Regions from separate parts of the Buttiauxella cochleicola genome, predicted to be linked through region 1. Evidence: predicted binding sites of a transcription regulator. Region 1 holds the regulator's gene; each other region holds the start of a gene.
What was found. The regulator CRP, encoded in region 1, controls carbon source genes, mostly activating them, when cyclic AMP is high. The targets are predictions, from matches to a motif close to ATGTGANNNNNNTCACAT.
Positions count from the first base shown of each region.

Region 2: a site for CRP is predicted at 1,719-1,736, ahead of LVQ79_RS13590 (YjcB family protein). Genes of this name have one in related genera too.
Region 3: a site for CRP is predicted at 1,551-1,568, ahead of LVQ79_RS17730 (YfcZ/YiiS family protein). Genes of this name have one in related genera too.
Region 4: a site for CRP is predicted at 1,546-1,563, ahead of epd (erythrose-4-phosphate dehydrogenase). Genes of this name have one in related genera too.

Region 1 covers NZ_JAJSOU010000002.1:43,174-46,631, reverse strand. The annotation lists gene LVQ79_RS02515 (YccS/YhfK family putative transporter) at 1-1,505, opposite strand, end outside; gene crp (cAMP-activated global transcriptional regulator CRP) at 1,696-2,328, opposite strand; gene LVQ79_RS02505 (OsmC family protein) at 2,644-3,048, shown strand; gene LVQ79_RS02500 (phosphoribulokinase) at 3,068-3,458, opposite strand, start outside.
Region 2 covers NZ_JAJSOU010000009.1:67,926-71,383, reverse strand. The annotation lists gene LVQ79_RS13605 (glutathione S-transferase family protein) at 1-483, opposite strand, end outside; gene soxR (redox-sensitive transcriptional activator SoxR) at 768-1,226, opposite strand; gene soxS (superoxide response transcriptional regulator SoxS) at 1,313-1,636, shown strand; gene LVQ79_RS13590 (YjcB family protein) at 1,873-2,154, shown strand; gene LVQ79_RS13585 (LacI family DNA-binding transcriptional regulator) at 2,211-3,236, opposite strand; gene LVQ79_RS13580 (tripartite tricarboxylate transporter permease) at 3,249-3,458, opposite strand, start outside.
Region 3 covers NZ_JAJSOU010000014.1:64,155-67,612, forward strand. The annotation lists gene fadL (long-chain fatty acid transporter FadL) at 12-1,304, opposite strand; gene LVQ79_RS17730 (YfcZ/YiiS family protein) at 1,675-1,959, shown strand; gene fadI (acetyl-CoA C-acyltransferase FadI) at 2,181-3,458, shown strand, end outside.
Region 4 covers NZ_JAJSOU010000005.1:68,149-71,606, forward strand. The annotation lists gene pgk (phosphoglycerate kinase) at 1-285, opposite strand, end outside; gene epd (erythrose-4-phosphate dehydrogenase) at 334-1,353, opposite strand; gene LVQ79_RS08155 (TonB-dependent receptor domain-containing protein) at 1,734-3,458, opposite strand, start outside.

The DNA of each region.
Region 1 (3,458 bases):
ATGCCGCCAAAGGCTATCAAGCAGCCTAGCAAGGTATCTATCAGGCGAGGGACGATGTACTGCTCGGCACTTAATGTTATCAATTGCAGGGTATAAACGGCGGTCACCGTAAAGCCTATCGTCGCCCAGCCGTAGCTTTTGCGAATAAACAGATAGCTCACCAACGTAATGACCAGCATCGCGCCCAGAGCAATGCTTTGCGGGAAGTGGAAGTGAAGCGCAATACCTGCGATGGCAAGGCCTGCAATGGTGCCAGCCGAACGGTGGAGAATACGAACTCGTGTGGCACCGTAGCCGTTTTGCGTCACGAACATTACCGTCATTAAAATCCAGTAGGGCTTGGGCAGATGTAAAAATGCACCCAGCAGACTGGCTATCGTGAGCATCACACCCAATCTTGCTGCGTTGCGAAGCGCCGCTGACTTCAATGATAAATAACTTTTCAATGCCGCCCACAACGGTAAACGGCGTTGCCGGTCTTCCATTAAATCACGGACATACAGTGGGCGTTGGGTGCGTAGCACGCGAGCGACACGGCTGAAGTGGTAATGGCAAAATTGCCCAACCGGGTTATCTGGATTTTGACGGGCGATTTTCTCAAGGGCATCGATCTGTTTTTCCATCGTAAAACGCTGTGGATAACGATGGTAAAGAATGTCGTCAGCCAGTACACGTAACCGCGCCGCGATGGTCTGTGCATTCCAGCGAATAACTGCTTCTGCATGGCTTTGCTCGACGAGCTTCTGAACTTCAGCTGGTTGGTGAAGGCTTACCGAGATGTGCTCTTGCAAATCCAATGCTACCTGGAATGCACGCAGCAAACGCTTGTAGCCGTTTTGCTGGTTTGCCGCCAGCATATGAAGCTGTTGGTAGCACTGGGTAATGAGATCCACCGCTTTTTGCTGACGAGCCAGCAGCGGTGGGAGCGCTTTTTCCGGATCGGTATGTTGAGTCAGCATGCCGTATTTTGCTTCACAGTAATCTGCCAACTGCCGATAGAGCAGACTCAATGATTCCCGCAGTGGCTGCTCGCGCCACATCCAGAACCAAAACCAGTTAAATACGCCGTACCAAATCGTACCGGAGACATACAGCAGCATCGGTTTCCAGATCGGCATATTCCCGGCCATGCTGAGCGTAAATATGGCAGCAATGAGTGATGCGGGAAGCAGACGAGCGTGCAGGGAACTGATTTCTGCCGTGACACCCAGCAAGAGCGCCATCACAACAAGAATGACGGGCAGTGGCACAGTGGTGTAAAGCAGCAAAAGCTGCATGATCAAACTGCTGGCAGCAAACAGACAGCCACCGACGATCAGGCGTTTGAAGAAACGTTTGTGCGGAGTATCAAGACCGGCAATGTTGCAACAGGCAGGGACTAAAGAGAAAAGCAGACCAGACTGGAGATCGCCGACGAGCAAACCTACTGCCACCGGAAGGCACAGCACCAGCGTCTGCCGCAGTGCGTAGTTAACTTCGGGATGGTAGATCAGTCTTCGCCACATAAACCCTTCTTACTTAAAGCTGCAGCGGCGTTAGCTGCGTTCATTCACCCGAATCACTTACTTGAGTAAGCTCATCGGGATGAACTCACTTGCTGCCTTGCTGCAACTTCAATTAATCGGGTTTCGGATTTAGTTTTTTAGAGACAAAAAAGGCGTGTTATGAAGCAACACGCCATTTTTTAGACGGAGATTAACGAGTGCCGTATACGACGATCGTTTTACCGTGAGCGGAGATCAGATTTTGATCTTCCAGCATTTTCAAGATACGACCAACAGTTTCGCGAGAGCAACCCACGATCTGACCGATTTCCTGACGGGTAATTTTAATCTGCATACCGTCTGGGTGAGTCATTGCATCAGGTTGTTTAGCCAGGTTCAGCAGCGTCTGCGCGATGCGACCGGTAACGTCCAGGAATGCCAGGTTGCCTACTTTCTCTGAAGTGACTTGCAGACGGTTAGCCATCTGTGAAGACAGGCGCATCAGAATGTCTGGATTGACCTGGATCAGCTGGCGGAATTTTTTATAAGAAATTTCAGCCACTTCACAGGCACTTTTAGCACGAACCCAGGCACTACGTTCCTGACCTTCTTCGAACAGCCCTAACTCACCAATGAAATCGCCCTGATTTAGATAGGAGAGGATCATTTCCTTGCCCTCTTCATCTTTAATCAGAACAGCCACAGAGCCCTTGACGATGTAATACAACGTCTCTGCCTTCTCACCTTGGTGAATGAGTGTGCTCTTCGATGGATACTTATGAATGTGGCAATGGGACAAGAACCATTCGAGAGTCGGGTCTGTTTGCGGTTTGCCAAGCACCATGCGCGGTTATCCTCTGTTTTATAACTGGCTACCAACGACAGGACGCTAAACATCCTGTCTGGCGTTGCAAGTAATTAGAATATTCCCCACCTTGGGGAGATGGCATGCAAGTCATTCTTGCTGCCTGTAATTAGTGATGTCCTCTGCATACATGCATAACGTCAATGTATCGATGTAGCATCTGGATTGTTTTAGCATAGCTTTTGACAAGTGTCTCCTGTTGTCTCGTTTCAGCTTGACGCATGTCGCCTTCCGTTGCCAGATTTGCTGAATCTGCGTACTCTGAAAGGTAATTTTTCTACAGGAGTGAGTAGCATGCAGGCACGAGTGAAATGGGTTGAAGGGTTTACCTTCCTGGGCGAGTCCGCTTCAGGGCACCAGATCCTTATGGATGGCAATTCAGGTGATAAAGCACCAAGCCCAATGGAAATGGTGCTGATGTCCGTTGGCGGTTGCAGTGCAATTGACGTAGTTTCTATTTTGCAAAAAGGCCGCTACACCGTGACCGATTGTGAAGTGAAACTAACCTCTGAGCGCCGTGAAGAGGCTCCGCGTTTGTTTACGCATATCAATCTGCATTTCATCGTGACAGGCAAAGAGCTAAAAGATGCTGCAGTTTCCCGTGCAGTAGACCTCTCTGCTGAGAAGTACTGCTCTGTTGCACTGATGCTTGAAAAAGCGGTAAACGTTACACATAGCTATGAAGTGATTGAAGGCTAAAGAGTGAAAACGGGCGGGTTCAACCGCCCTGATTATTGATATTCCGACCTTCTGCCAGACGCTTAACCAGCGGTGTCATAATCAATTCCATCGCCAGCCCCATCTTGCCGCCCGGCACCACCAATGTATTGATATGCGAAATAAATGAGCCTTGTAGCATGGCGAGCAAATACGGGAAATCGATGTCATCCAGCCCGCGAAAATGAATCACCACAAAACTTTCATCCAGAGACGGGATGCCGCGAGCTGCAAATGGGTTAGAGGTATCAACAGTTGGGACGCGCTGGAAGTTGATGTGGGTGCGGGAGAATTGCGGTGTGATGTAATTGATATAGTCGTCCATAGAACGAACCACAGAGTCCATTACCGCTTCTCGGGAATGCCCGCGCTCACTGGTATCTCGCACTAAC
Region 2 (3,458 bases), on a different contig from region 1:
CGGCGTTTGTTGCAGGCAATCTTCGAGGTAACGCGCATGCGTCAAAATCTGTTTATTGAGATACGCTTTTTGCACACCCTGCCCTAATAAATTTCCCACCGGACGCAGTAACCACGGCACCGGCGCTTTGCCCAGGCTGCCAAATACCAGTTTCATCATTAATAACGGCATCAACGATCCTTCGGCGTAATGCAGCCAGAAGCGATAACGCAGTTTGTCCTCGCAGGAAATCGGTTTGAGGCGACTTTCGGGATCGTAGGTTTCTTGCAAATATTCGATGATGGCCCCAGATTCCGCGATGATGTTGCCGTTATCTTCCACCACCGGCGATTTCCCCAGCGGGTGCACGGCTTTTAACGAGTCGGGCGCAAGCATGGTCGGTTCGCGTTGGTAGCGCACAATTTGGTACGGCACCTGAAGCTCTTCAAGCATCCATAAAATACGCTGCGAGCGGGAGTTATTAAGGTGATGAACGATAAGCATGAGGTAACCTTCTGTTTAGCAAGATGCGTTAACTATAGGAAACGTTGAGAAGTCTGCAGTATTAGAATTGTTCAAAAAACATGCTGTTTTGCCTTGAAACCTGACTGAGCCTGGCTACACTTAAGTTGTCAGCGCAATCCGGAACCTCCTGAGAATGTGTGATTGAGGGACGCTGATGTCGGGGGAAACCCTCCTTGCGAAAAGCGGGATAGATTGAAAGACAAAGACCGGGTAATAAACTAAAGCGCCGAAGTTGGGCGCTTTAGTTTTGCCTGCTATTGAGGTTAATCATCTTCCAGTAAACGAGCGCCCGTACCCTCTTCACCGAGTTTATCGCCTGGGTTTCGCAGCGGGCAGTCAGCACCCGATAAACAACCGCAACCAATGCAGCCATCTAGTTCATCACGCAGCGCGGTCAGCATATTGATGCGCCGATCCAGCTCTTCGCGCCATTGCGACGACATCTTTTTCCAGTCGTTTTTATTGATTTTGTGGCCGTCGGGCAACACGCCAAACTCTTCGCCAATGGTCGAAAGCGGAATGCCGATTCGCTGTGCGATTTTAATAATGGCGACGTTTCGCAGCACATCACGCGTGTAACGACGCTGGTTTCCGCTGTTTCTTCTGCTTTTAATAAGCCCCTTGCTCTCATAGAAATGCAAAGCCGAAACGGCCACGCCGCTACGCTTCGCCACTTCGCCAGGACTGAGTAAGGGTTTAAAGCGCGGTAATTTCTTTTCCATAATGCTCTTTACCTCAAGTTAACTTGAGGAATTATACTCGCTGCCAACAAAACCTGCTAACGAACTAACAGGCTTGAGGATGGCTTATGGCACACCAGGACATTATTCAAACTTTGACTGAATGGATTGACGATCACATTGATCAACCGCTGAACATTGATGTTGTGGCAAAAAAATCAGGCTATTCAAAATGGTATCTTCAGCGGATGTTCCGCACCGTGAAGCGCCAGACGTTAGGTGAATACATTCGCCAGCGCCGTTTGTTGATGGCGGCCAAAGAGTTGCGTAGCACCCAGCGACCAATTTTTGATATCGCGATGGACTACGGTTACGTTTCCCAGCAGACATTTTCCCGCGTTTTCCGCCGTGAGTTTGACCGTACACCCACTGATTATCGTCACCACGCCTGACGAGACGTGCCGCAATATTGTTACCTGAACACGCAAAGATGGGTCAGAAAATGCGCCATACAACTGGCGATTAAAAGAACAAATGTGATATAGTTCACAAATCCTGTGAGACAGGATTTTTATTACATTTTCTGCACCCTATTCATTCCCCTGACGGTCCCGAGCTGTAATTGTTGCGCTTTATGTCGCGCATAACCGTTGAGCGTAATGAGTTATGTGATTAAGGAACAATTTTCATGGCGGCAATTACTACCAGCGTTTTATTGATGCGCTGGCCTTTAGTCAGTGCAGTGCTGATGTTTTTAGCCAGCACGTTGAATATCCAGTTTCGCAAATCCGATTACACGTTTTTTGCCATCGTCAGCAGCATGCTGGGGATTGCGTCTGCTTTGTGGTTTGCGACCGGTTTATTAGGGTTAGAACTGGCTGATTTCCCGGTTATCTGGGCATCGTTTAAAGACATCATGATTGAGATCTCAAGCCATGCGCCGCCTGAGTGGCCAATGGTAATGACCTGATTGCCAGGATTAGAATTGATAACGGCCTCATTGCGAGGCCGTTTTTGTTTTACTGGTTAGCTTTTGCCGTCGCGGGCATTCACCGTACTTTGCCTGAATATAAGCTCAGCTTTGGCTCTGCTACCTGGCGGTTCATCGTGGTTGGCGATTTTTTCCAGCATGAGTTGGCAGGCTTCCTGCGCAAGCCGTTTCTCATTTTGCCGCATCGACCAAATGTTATTGGCGAGGAAACTCAGCATAATATTGTCATCAAAAGTGCCAATATTAATTTCATGAGGAATATAGCCATACCACTCACGCAACACCCCCAATGCCCCTTGCAAAATCGGCAACGATGAAGCAATGAAATGTTGCGGCCAGGAATGATGGGTGTCGATGTAGTCCGTCATCATTTTTTCCCCATCGCTCAACTGGTTGTGCCCAGCGCTGCTGATATGCGCGGGTGTCCACTCGATGCCATGCTGTTCCATTGCTAAACGATACCCGGTCAAACGGTCAATTATCGAAGGAGAATCTGGATCGCCTACAAAGAATTGAATCGGTGCATGAATATGGTTCAACATTGCGTCAGTCAGCCTAAAACCGCTATCAACGTTATCCGTCACCACGCAGCATGTACCTTCTACCCCAAAATCCCGGTCAAGAAACACCATCGGCTTCAGACAGTTTTTCAGGTAATGCGCCTGACTTACCGCATTCGTCGATACAACAAAAATCCCATCAACATTGCGATTTTCCAACGATTTTACCAAAAGATTTTCATACGCAGCATCGTTGTTGGTACAACTTATCATCAACTGATAACCCTGTTCGCGACAGCGAGCCTCCAGTAATTCAGCCAGTACGGAAAAGAAGGGGTTCGACAAGCGCGGTATCACCAGTCCAAAGGTGTCAGTCTTATTCAGTTTCAAACTACGCGCCGCAAGATTGATGGTATAGCTATGTTTTTTAACGTAGCTATTGACCCTTTCCTGGGTCTTTTCGCTAATGCGATATTTCTGCGCATTACCGTTCAACACAGCACGTACCGTTGTGATGGAGACACCAAGATCCACGGCGATTTGCTCAATTGTCTTTGCCAATCTAATCCTTCCTTAGCTGGAGCTGGTTTGTTTACGCCATAATGCTTTCAAACGCGGACCAAAAATCGGTAGCAACAGTGTCAGTATCGCGATACCTAAGAACACTGCACAGACCGGGCGCGTCAGAAATATCATCGGGTCACCTTCGGAGATAACTAACGTGCGGCGGAAATTCGATTCTGCCATTGGCCCAAGAATAATACCGATGACGATCGGAGACAT
Region 3 (3,458 bases), on a different contig from region 1:
ACTATTAACTATTAGAATGCGTAGTTAAAGTTCATACCGTACAGCCAGGCTTTGCCTTCAGACTGGAAGGTGTAATCACCTTCTTTGATCTCAACGTGCTGACCGTGCATGTAGGAAACGCCCAGGTCTACAGAAGCATCGTCGTTAAATGCGTAGGTAGTACCAGCACTGAGCCAGAAGCGATCCTGGTCAGGAATGGAGATCGAACGTTTGTCTGCCGGAACTGGGCTGTCATCGAACGCGATACCGGTACGGAAGGTCCAGTTTTTATCCATAAAGTAGGTGGTACCTAAAGCAATACGGTACGCATCTTTGAAGCTTTCATCTTTATAGAACAGAGTCTGTCCGTTGGTGCCTGTGGCTTTCAGCTCCTGGAACTGGCTCCAACTGGTGTAAGCCACGCTGTAGTGGATAGCCCACTGCGGCGCTACTTTGTTATAACCGGACAACTCCCACATTTCAGGTAAGTTCAGGGTCAGAGAACCTGGGACAGTTTGGCCGCTGGTTCCCCATGGGAAAGCTGTACCTGCGCCAGGGATAACATTCGCTTGGGCAGGAATATTACTTTTGTAATCACCATCGAAGTCAATTTTGACTTCGGAACGGTAGGTGAAGCCGTAGCGGTTATCTTTATCGATTTCATAAAGAATACCTGCGTTCCAGCCATAACCCCACTCGTCACCTTTCATGTGGGATATTTGGGTTCCTGGAGTGGCAAGGCCTATACCAGAGATTTGTTCACCTGCGTAACGTTCAATTTTTGCTTTAGCGTAAACAGCATCAAAGCCAAGACCAAAGCTCCAGTTGTCATTTAAACGATAAGCACCGCTAAGATTCAGGTTTAAGGTGGTCAGATCGGTTTTGCCACCATATTCACCAGCGATATAATTATTGTTAAATTCTGTAGCAAGGCCGTAGTTGGAGGTAACTGAAGCCCCCCAACCAAACTGTTCATTGATTGGCGCAACAAAATGCAGGTTCGGTACCCACGCAGTTGGCGCGATGTTGTCGGCAGCGGTGCTACGTCCGGTATAGGGTGAGCTACCAGAAATATTAACGTCTGGATCTATAAACACTGCGCCACCGGAGAAGGAAGGGCGGTCAAACATCATGATAGTTGCAGGGTTACGGCTGGCGGAGCCCGCGTTATCCGCAACTGCACCTTCCCCTGAATAAGCTCGGCCTAGGCCTGAGGAAGAGAACTCGTTTAATTGAAAGCCGGCTGAGTAGGCCTGCGATGAGACAATTGCCACTGCAACCGCTAGGGCTGACTTTGTAAACAGGTTTTTCTGGCTCATGACCAAAACCTCATAATGGATTTATTTTTATACAAACAATGTTACATACCGTAACAGGAGCGCGAATAGTAGGGTCTGTTCTGTTACAGAGAAAGCAGACCAGTGGCGAGAGTATAGGTCTGACCAGATGGGATGTTGCAAGTTTGTATCTAAGAATTTTCAAATTTGATCGTCGAAACGAGATCTGACTGGCAAAATCGGGTTCTTCGTCACTTAGCAAAATGGGTGAATCTTGTTTTAGATCATTTTTAAGTGTGATTTGGGTCACTTACGGATTTTGACAAGATTAACGACTGGAGTCGCTTCAACAGGGAGCGTAAAATAGACAAGATTCGTTGAAAACATTTTGCCTTTTAAATACAGAGGAAATCATAAAATGAGTAAGAACACTGCTGATGAAACCCCGGTTTGCTGCTGTATTGATGTCGGCTCTATCATCGATAACACCGACTGCACAGCAACATACAGCCGCGTGTTCGCGACCCGCGCTGAAGCTGACGAAACTCTGGCTGCGCTGACTGAGAAAGCACGTGCCGCAGAATCTGAACCTTGCCAGATCGTCCCTCGTTATACTGAAGAAGCTGACGGCGTTCGTCTGGATATCGATTTCACTTTCAGCTGCCAGGCTGAAACCATGATCTTCCAGCTGGGCCTGCGTTAATATTTCCTGACGCTCTCGTCCCTGAGAGCGTCATTTTCCTCTCTTAAAGCGTGTTCCCCCTCCCAAATTTTTAGTCCCCCGGTTGGCTGATTGTAACTTTTTGGTTAAAACTATGATCAGGTCAGACCACTATTGGTCATTTACAATTTTATTCCCAGAAATAGGAAGTTACAGCAATGCAGCTGTAGATTCATACACAAAGGGAAGAATAGGGGAGCGTTATGAGTCAGGCACTTCCGCTGGTCACCCGTCAGGGCGACCGTATTGCTATTGTCAGTGGGTTACGCACCCCGTTTGCCCGTCAGGCTACGGCATTTCACGGCATACCTGCTGTCGACCTCGGCAATATGGTGGTCAGCGAACTGTTGGCACGTAGCGAAATTCCCCCAGAAATTATCGAACAACTGGTTTTCGGCCAGGTCGTCCAGATGCCGGAAGCGCCAAACATCGCCCGCGAAATTGTCCTCGGCACCGGAATGAGTGTGCATACCGATGCCTATAGCGTGAGCCGTGCCTGTGCGACCAGCTTCCAGGCCGTAGCGAATGTGGCTGAAAGCCTAATGGCTGGCACGATCCGAGCAGGTATTGCTGGTGGTGCCGACTCCTCATCTGTACTGCCGATTGGCGTTAGTAAGAAGTTAGGCCGCACATTAGTGGATGTGAACAAGGCGCGTACTTTGGGCCAGCGTCTGAAATTATTCGCGCGTTTGCGCCCACGTGATTTATTACCGGTACCTCCTGCTGTTGCTGAATATTCAACGGGCTTGCGTATGGGCGACACCGCCGAACAAATGGCGAAAACTCACGGGATTACGCGTGAGCAACAAGATGCTCTCGCGCATCGCTCTCATACCAAAGCGGCCAACGCCTGGAGAGAAGGGAAACTGGCTGATGAGGTGATGACCGCCTTTATACCGCCATATCGCCAGCCTTTCAGCGAAGATAACAACGTTCGCCAAAACTCCTCAATTGCTGATTACGCAAAGCTACGTCCAGCCTTCGATCGCAAACATGGCACGGTCACCGCCGCCAATAGCACGCCATTAACCGATGGCGCGGCAGCGATTATTTTAATGACGGAATCTCGTGCCAAAGAGTTGGGTTTGAAGCCTTTGGGCTATTTACGCAGCTATGCGTTCACCGCCGTTGATGTCTGGAAAGATATGCTGCTGGGCCCGGCTTGGGCTACCCCACTGGCGCTTGAGCGAGCGGGCATCACTTTGAATGACCTGACGCTTTTCGATATGCATGAAGCCTTTGCCGCACAAACGCTAGCTAACCTGAAAATGCTTGCCAGTGAGCGTTTTGCACGTGATGTATTGGGCCGTGCCCATGCCACGGGGGAAGTCGACGATGCGAAATTTAACGTACTGGGTGGTTCGATTGCTTATGGGCATCCATTTGCCGCAACCGGTGCTCGAATGATCACGCAAACGCTACATGAATTGCGCCGTCGTGGTGGAGGTTTTGGCCTGGTGACCGCCTGCGCCGCAGGTGGC
Region 4 (3,458 bases), on a different contig from region 1:
GTAATCTTTAGCCAAACGAACCGGGGAAGACAGTTTGTCTTTCAGGTAGTTAACAACCGGCAGCAGAGAGAATTCTTCGTTGTACTCGCCTTCAGTCGGACGACCCAGGTGAGAAGTTACCATCACTTTAGCGCCTTGCTTCAGGGCCAGTTCGATAGTTGGCAGTGATGCACGGATACGTGCGTCAGATGTCACTTTCCCTTCTTTAACTGGTACGTTCAAATCTGCACGGATCAGAACGCGCTTACCAGCCAGATCCAGATCGGTCATCTTAATTACAGACATGGTGAATCCTCTCGTTGATTCTTAAAGTTTTGCGAACGCATATGCGCTCTACCTGAAACCACTTGCGGCCATGACTAACGTCGTGTCGAGCATTCGGTTAGCAAAGCCCCATTCATTATCACACCAGACTAGAGTTTTAATCAGATGTTGCCCACTGACCCGGGTTTGTGTGCCATCAATAATGGCACTATGCGGATCGTGGTTAAAATCAGTCGAGACCAACGGTAATTCCGTATAGTCAACTATACCATGAAATGAATCTCGTGCTGCTTTTTGCAGCAACTTGTTGACTTCATTGGCTTTAACTGCATTTTTCACCGTCACGCTTAAATCTATCGCCGTGACGTTGATGGTAGGAACTCGCACCGCGATCGCTTCAAAACGATCGTTAAATTTCGGGAAAATGCGTGCGATACCAGCAGCCAGACGCGTATCTACGGGAATAATGGACTGGCTGGCAGCACGGGTGCGGCGCAAGTCCGGGTGATAGGCGTCGATAACCTGTTGATCATGCATGGCCGAATGAATAGTGGTGACTGTGCCCCACTCAATACCGTAAGCATCATCAAGCAGTTTGATTATTGGAATGATGCAGTTTGTGGTGCAAGAGGCATTTGAAACAATGCGATGCTCAGCAACCACACTTTCATGATTCACACCGTAAACAACGGTGGCGTCGAGGTCGTTACCGCCTGGATGAGAAAAGAGGACTTTTTTAGCACCGACTGCCAGATGAGCTTCACCGTCTGCACGGGAGCCAAACACACCGGTACAATCGAGCACCACATCAACGCCCAGTTCACGCCACGGCAAATTAGCAATTTCCGGTTCGTGCAAAATACGGATGGCGTCGTCGCCTACCCATAGCTGGTCACGCTCCTGACGGACGTCCCAGGCGAAGCGGCCATGGCTGGTGTCATACTTCAACAGATGCGCCATACCCGCAGCATCAGCCAGTTCATTGATTGCTACGACGGTAATTTCCGCACGGCGACCGGATTCGTACAAAGCACGTACCACGTTGCGCCCAATGCGACCGAAGCCATTAATTGCTATGCGTACGGTCATATCTCTCCTGCCAGAATCCCTGAGACTAAGTGGCTGACAGAGTAATCCAGCAATCGTCTGAGGGGAATCCTCGCACTATTGAAACTGCATTTGTTTGCTTAATTGTCGAACATTTAGTCGACTGAAACGCTTCAGCTATGGTAAGCGAAACAGGGAATAAATGGAACGTTACCCCAGGACAGGCAACTAATCTTCTGACGCAGGTCACATTTTCGATGGAATAACTGCAACGAATTAAAGGCTAAGGACGAATAGTAGCCAGCGTAAACAAGCAACCACTCATACTCACAGGCTTTAGAGCATGATCGGATTAAAAGATGAAGGACAAACGCCACCACCGAGCAGCGTTTGTCCTTTATGCACTGAATATATGCACTCAATTAAAATTCGATTCGAGCACCCAAGTTATAGCGACGCCCTTCGACCAGCCCGTAATCACCCCATTGGGTGATGCGTTGTGGATCGGCATCAAACATGTTGTAAATCCCTGCCATCAACTGCGTGTGCTTGTTCAACTGATAACGCGCGCCGAGATCAACCATCGTCCAGGCTTCGTAGTCAATATGATCGCCAGTATCGCGGTTGCTGCTGCGATAATTCGCTTTGCTCCACAAATCCAACGCTTCGGTAGCCGACCAGGTCAGCGACACGTTTGCCATATGGCTCGGGTAGTCGTTTAGCGCGTAGCCTTTATTTACGCCTGTTTTCTGCTCGCTGTGGTTATAGGTGTAGTTTGCGTTAGCTTTTACCGTTTCAGTCATCTGCCAGTCCGCATTAAGCTCAACACCATAGACATCGGCTTTGCCGACGTTAAAGTATTTGCTGATGGAGTCTGCTTTATAGCCGTTCATCTGGCACTGGTTAGTCGCCGTCGTTTCGCAAATCGTCTCTTCGGAGATTTTATCTTTGAATTGGGTATAGAAAACCGTGCCGTCTAACGCCAGCCTCTCTCCTGCCCAGTACAGGCCGAGTTCGGAGTTGACGCTTTTCTCTGGTTTCAGGTCATCGTTACCTACGGTCAAATACGGGTACGGCGGTAATGAGCCACGTGGCGTAACAAAATCAGCGGAGGTTTCGCGCAGCTCAGGTTTTTTATAGCCTGCGGATACACCGCCTTTCAGAGCCCAGGCATCCGTAATCGCCCAGTTGCCATAAAGTTTTGGCGTGATGTGTGTACCGAAATAGTTGTCGCGATCCATACGTGCGGATGTGGTCAGCGTAAAGTCGCCAATTTGCCAACCATCTTCAGCGAACAGCGCCCAACCATTGCGACTGATTTTGGTCACCGGTTCAACGCCAGGCGCTTCTTTACTGGAAACAGCGAACTGGTCGTTAAGTTCTTCACGCGTGAAGTTAGCCCCAACGGTGAGTTTGTGATTATCGAATGTGAAAGTCGTCTGGCTGTTGGCAACGTAGTTTTCGGTCTCAATGTACTGTGGAGCATCGCCATCCAGGCTGTATTTTGAGCGCCCTTTCTCGTAGTTGATGTAGTTTTTTGTCGCGATAGTGTCTTCAGCGTACCAACCACTATGGCTTAGCGTCACCGCATCACGATCAAACTTCCACATCCACGGTGCATTATCGCGGTTTTTCTTTTGCTCGCCGGAGACAACGTTCAGATCAAATAAGTTTGTTTCATTGGCCGCAAGGCCTACGGTCATATCAATTGATTTACGATCGTTCTTGCTGAAGTAATTATTGCGCTCGTCGTCGCGACGATTAAGCCAGTCGGCGGCGACGCTAATACCCAGCACGTCGGGCACAATAGGCCCCATGGCGAACAAATTCATCTGGTTGGTATTACCGAATGAACTGTCTTCCTGAAGGAAAGTATTGGCCGCCAATGCTCCGGTCCAGTCCTGCACGCCGTAAGGTTTTTTGGTGATAACGTTAACCACACCACCGATCGCATCGGAGCCATACAACGATGACATGGGCCCACGAATCACTTCAATTCGTTCGATAGCTTCCATCGGTGGCAGGAAATTAACTTCAGCACCAATATCTTGCCCATAAGGGCGCGACTCACCGGTATTTTGTTTGACGCTGTTGACCATAAACGCGGTATAGCTTGAGTCCATACCCCGCATCATAATACTGCCGGT